2 regions of the Sphingomonas oryzagri genome follow, and region 2 is predicted to be linked to the other one. Evidence: riboswitches for the same ligand, from Rfam matches in the RefSeq annotation. Region 2 holds a riboswitch; the other holds the start of a gene.
The links. Region 2 has a riboswitch for cobalamin ahead of QGN17_RS19535 (TonB-dependent receptor plug domain-containing protein). Riboswitches for the same ligand answer to the same signal wherever they lie in the genome.
Positions count from the first base shown of each region.

Region 1: it holds a riboswitch for cobalamin, as region 2 does, so the genes downstream of both, metE (5-methyltetrahydropteroyltriglutamate--homocysteine S-methyltransferase) here and QGN17_RS19535 (TonB-dependent receptor plug domain-containing protein) in region 2, are expected to answer to the same signal.

Region 1 is NZ_JARYGZ010000001.1:1,290,132-1,292,517, forward strand. It holds gene metE (5-methyltetrahydropteroyltriglutamate--homocysteine S-methyltransferase) at 1-1,643, opposite strand, end outside; cobalamin riboswitch at 1,911-2,145, opposite strand.
Region 2 is NZ_JARYGZ010000005.1:49,815-52,200, forward strand. It holds gene QGN17_RS19530 (phosphoenolpyruvate carboxykinase (GTP)) at 1-670, shown strand, start outside; cobalamin riboswitch at 774-995, shown strand; gene QGN17_RS19535 (TonB-dependent receptor plug domain-containing protein) at 1,172-2,386, shown strand, end outside.

The sequences.
Region 1 (2,386 bases), on a different contig from region 2:
GGACGCGAGACATCGCCGTAGATGATCGGCGGACGGACGCAGCGGGAACCGTAGCTCTGCACCCATCCGGCGCGGCTGAACGCGAAGCCGGACAGTTTCTCGCCGAAATACTGCACCATGTCGTTGCGCTCGAACTCGCCATGCACCAGCACGTCGATGCCGATCTCTTCCTGCCAGCGCACCGTGCGAGCGGTTTCATCCCTGAGGAACGCCTCGTAACCGGCGTCGTCCAGATCGCCCCTATCGTGGGCGGAACGGGCTTTCCGCACCTCCGGCGTCTGCGGGAACGAGCCGATCGTGGTCGTCGGCAGCGGCGGCAAAGCGAGATGCGCCTGCTGCGCCTTGATGCGCTCGACGAAGGCCGATCGGCGTTTCGCCATGGTGGCGTCCACACCCGCGAGCCTGTCGCGCACCTCGGGGTTCCTGGTGAGCGGCGAGCCGGCACGGTCGGCAACCGCCGCGGCGTTCCGGTTTAGCGCGTCCCTCACGCTGTCGCGCCCCTCGTTCAGCGCCCTGGTGAGCGTCGCCAGTTCGTCCAGCTTCTGCGTGGCGAAGGCCAGCCAGCCTTTCATTCGAGGATCGAGCCTCGTTTCCAGATCGAGATCGACCGGCGCGTGAAGCAGCGAGCAGGACGGCGCGATCAACAGCTTGCGGCGAGCGCTCGCGATCGGCTCCAGCCGGTCGAGCAGGGCGTTGAGATCGGCCTTCCAGATGTTGCGGCCGTCGATCACGCCGAGCGAGAGGAGCAGGTTCGCGCGCGCCCCCGCCAGCACCGCGTCAATCTGCTCCGGCGCGCGCACGAGATCGACATGCAACCCCGCCACCGGCAAGGCGAGCGCGGTGGCGAGATTGTCGCCGAGCGAACCGAAGTAGGTGGCCAACATCAGCTTGAGGCCCGTCAGCCTGTCGGCGAAAACTCCGTAAGCGATGGCGAACGCGGCGCGCTGCGCGTCATCGAGATCGAGCACCAGCGCCGGCTCGTCGATCTGCACCCAGTCCGCGCCGGCATTCTGGAGCCGGGTCAGCAAGTCGACATAGACGGGCAGCAGGCCCGGCAGCAGCGAGAGCGGATCGAAGCCCTCGACCTTGGACTTGGCGAGCAGCAGATAGGTGACCGGGCCGAGGATCACCGGCCGTGTGTGGTGGCCCAGCGCCTTGGCCTCCACAAACTGATCGATCGCCTTGTGCGAACTGAGCTGGAATGATTGGTTCGGCGACACTTCCGGCACCATGTAATGATAGTTGGTGTCGAACCATTTGGTCATTTCCTGCGCCGGCACGTCGCCCTGCCGGCGGTGCCCGTGGCTGCAGCTTTCGTCGCCCGCATCGGTTCGGGTACCGCGCGCCATGGCGAAATAGACATCCAGCGAGTCCGCCGTGCCGAGCGGCCGATAGAGGCTGGGGATCGCGCCCACCATCACGCTGGTGTCGAGCACCTGATCGTAGAAGGAGAAATCGTTGCTCGGGATCACCTGGATACCGGCGGCCTTCTGCCGCTCCCAGGTCGCGGCGCGCAGACCTCTGGCGGTATCGAGCAGCGCGGCCTTGTCGATCCTGCCGGCCCAGTAGGCCTCTACGGCGATCTTGAGTTCGCGGCGCGGGCCGATGCGGGGAAAGCCGAGGTTCGCGGCGGTAACGGGCATGAATGATCTCCTTCGGCCGGGACGCGTGTCGCCGGCCGTCATGTCGAATTCGGAAAAAGGTGGAGGGTTAGGCGCGCCGCGTCAGCTCGACGGGCGCGGTCGCACGGGCGGGCCTATGGCCGGCGGCAACGGATTAATGGGCATCGGTCAATCGCCTGCATGATGGGCGGAAGACCTTGGAGGGCGCGCGAACGATCGAGGATGCCGGCACGCACGTCCGGCCGGATCTGCCCTTCGCGCGTCCACCGGAGGAACCCCCGTCCGAGGAACGTTATCGCGTCGGAGGCAGGTCTCCTGGCTCGCGGGTCAGCACGTCGGCTCCTGTCTTCCCAGTGCCCGCGCGGGGCACCAGTGACATCCATCGGAACCGCCGCTCACCGCTCACAGTTGCGGGGGCAGCGCCGGATTCCACCCGTTCGGGTGCCACCGGCTTCCCGTCTTAGCCCCGTCGCGCAGGCTCATTTCTAAGCCTGGAACGGGGAACCTCGACGGAAGGGTTAGACACCGGCGCCGAATCCCTGTCAAGAAAGATATAAAGACATCCTTATATTGTAAAATGAGGCATCGATCTGCCCGCTTGGCGAAGGTGCAACGGAATCCGGGTGTCGGTGCGTGCAAGGACAGGACAGCATCCTGTCCCACGGAGTTCCGGTCATGAAGATCCGCCGATCATCACTGATATTCGCGCCATCGGCCCTACTGGCCGCATCGATGGCCTGTTCGCAGCCGGCATCGCAGGCTAC
Region 2 (2,386 bases):
CTTCACCGCGCCGGCCGAGCAATGCCCGTCGATCGCGGGTGAATGGGAAGACCCGGCCGGCGTGCCGATCTCGGCGATCCTGTTCGGCGGCCGTCGCGCGACGGCGGTGCCGCTCGTCACCGAGGCGTTCGACTGGCAGCACGGTGTCTACCTCGCCGCCAACATCGCGTCCGAGGGCACGGCGGCGGCCGAGAACAAGGTCGGCGAGCTGCGCCGCGATCCCTTCGCGATGCTGCCTTTCTGCGGCTACAACATGGCGGATTATCTCCGCCACTGGCTGCGCATCGGCAAGGAGGCGGCGTCCGATCCGGCGCAGCTGCCGCGCATCTATCTGGTCAACTGGTTCCGCAAGGGCGCCGACGGCAAGTTCCTGTGGCCGGGCTTCGGCGACAATAGCCGCGTCCTCAAGTGGATCGTCGAGCGGATCGAGGGCGAGGCTGAGGCGGTCCACACGCCGATCGGCCATGTGCCGACGCCGGGCTCGCTCGACCTCTCCGGCATCGATCTGGCGCCGGAGAAGCTGGCCGAACTGCTCCGCGTGGATGCCGAGGTGTGGCGCGAGGAAGCGAACCTCGCCGCGCGCGACCTCGCCAGGCTGGGCGAGCGGGTGCCGCACGCGATCAACGACGAGCAGGCGAAGCTGGAACAGAGGCTCGGCGCGGCGGCCTGACACCTTGAACCCCTCTCCGACGGGGAGGGGCTTGAAACTATTTCCATCTGGCGCGGCGCGGCGAAGCCGCTATAGGCCGCCGCAGAGGGGGCGGCGCGAGCTGGTCCTTCGCGATCGCGCCGGTGCCCCTCGGGGCTTAATAGGGAACGCGGTGCGGGCGGTTCGCCGCCCTAATCCGTGGCTGTCCCTGCAACTGTAAGCGGTGAGCGCGATGCACGGGGCTTTTCCGTCCGGAAAGGCCGGCCACTGGGCTTTCGAGCCTGGGAAGGCGTGCGTCGCGCGATGACCCGTGAGCCAGGAAACCTGCCGGCGACGAGGTCGCTCTTGCCCGGGTTCAGGGGTTGGCCCAGGCACGGTCCGTCCGTCTGAGCGACGTGTGTGGCGGGGGCTGCACCGGTGCGTTCGGGACGGCGCCTCAGGCGTTCGCCGACCCGCGCGACCCGGCCGTGAGAGGCACGGAAGTCCCCGCTGGAAGTCGCTCCAGCGCCTGGGGACCGAATGATGAAGACCACGCTCACCCTCCTGCTCGCGCTGTCGGCCGCACCGGCCTTCGCGCAGGCCAATCCCGATCAGCCCGCCACCGATGCGGACGGCAACACGATCGTCGTCAGCGCCTCGCGCTCGGGCGATGCGGTGCCGATCGACCTCACCGGTGCTTCCGTCACCGTGATCGACGATCAGGCGTTCAACCTGCGCCAGACCCGCGTCGTGTCCGACATCCTGCGCGACGTGCCGGGCGTCGCGGTCAGCCGCACGGGCGGCATCGGCGGCCAGACCCAGATCCGCATGCGCGGCGCCGAGGCCAACCAGACGCTCGTTCTGATCGACGGCATCGAGGTGTCCGATCCCTCCAGCAGCGAATATGATTTCGGCCTGCTCGTCGCCGATCCCGATGCGCATATCGAAGTGCTGCGCGGCCAGCAGTCCTCGCTCTACGGATCGGACGCGATCGGCGGCGTGATCAACTACATCACCTCCACCGGCGCCGAGGCGCCCGGCGTCTCGCTGCGCGCCGAGGGTGGCTCGTTCGGCACCTTCAACGGCGCGGCGCGGGTTGCGGGCGTGAAGGGCGATCTCGATTACGCTTTGTCGTCCACCTACCTCCACACCAACGGCTTCCCGACTGCCGAGGGCGGCACCCGCGACGTCGGATCGGACAATGTCGGCCTGTCGGGCAAGGCGATCTGGACGCCGGCGCCCAACCTGAAGATCACCGCGGTCGGCCGCTACAGCCACACCAACGCCGACACCAACGACAGCGACTATACCGGCACGACGGTGGATTCGCCCGGCACCCATTTCCGCGCCAACGCCTTCTACGGCCTGCTGCGCGGCCAGCTGGACCTGCTCGACGGCCGCTTCACCAACGCCGTCACCGCGCAGGTTGCCGACACCAAGCGCACCGGCTTCGACGTCGCCGATCCCTATTCGCCGCGCGACGACCAGCCGATCGAGGCGACCTACGGAACCCATGGCCGCCGCATCAAGGGCAGCTATGCCGGCGCCTTCCACTTCGGCACCGACGCCATCAAGCAGGTCGCCACCGTCGCGGTGGACGCCCAGCGCGAGAGCGAGCGCACGACGATCAGCCAGTATGGCGCGTTCCTCGGCTGGCGGCACACCAACAATGTCGGCCTCGTCGGCGAGTATGACGTGACCGTGCACGATCGCCTCGCCTTCGGCGCCTCGGTTCGCCACGACTGGAACAACCGTTTC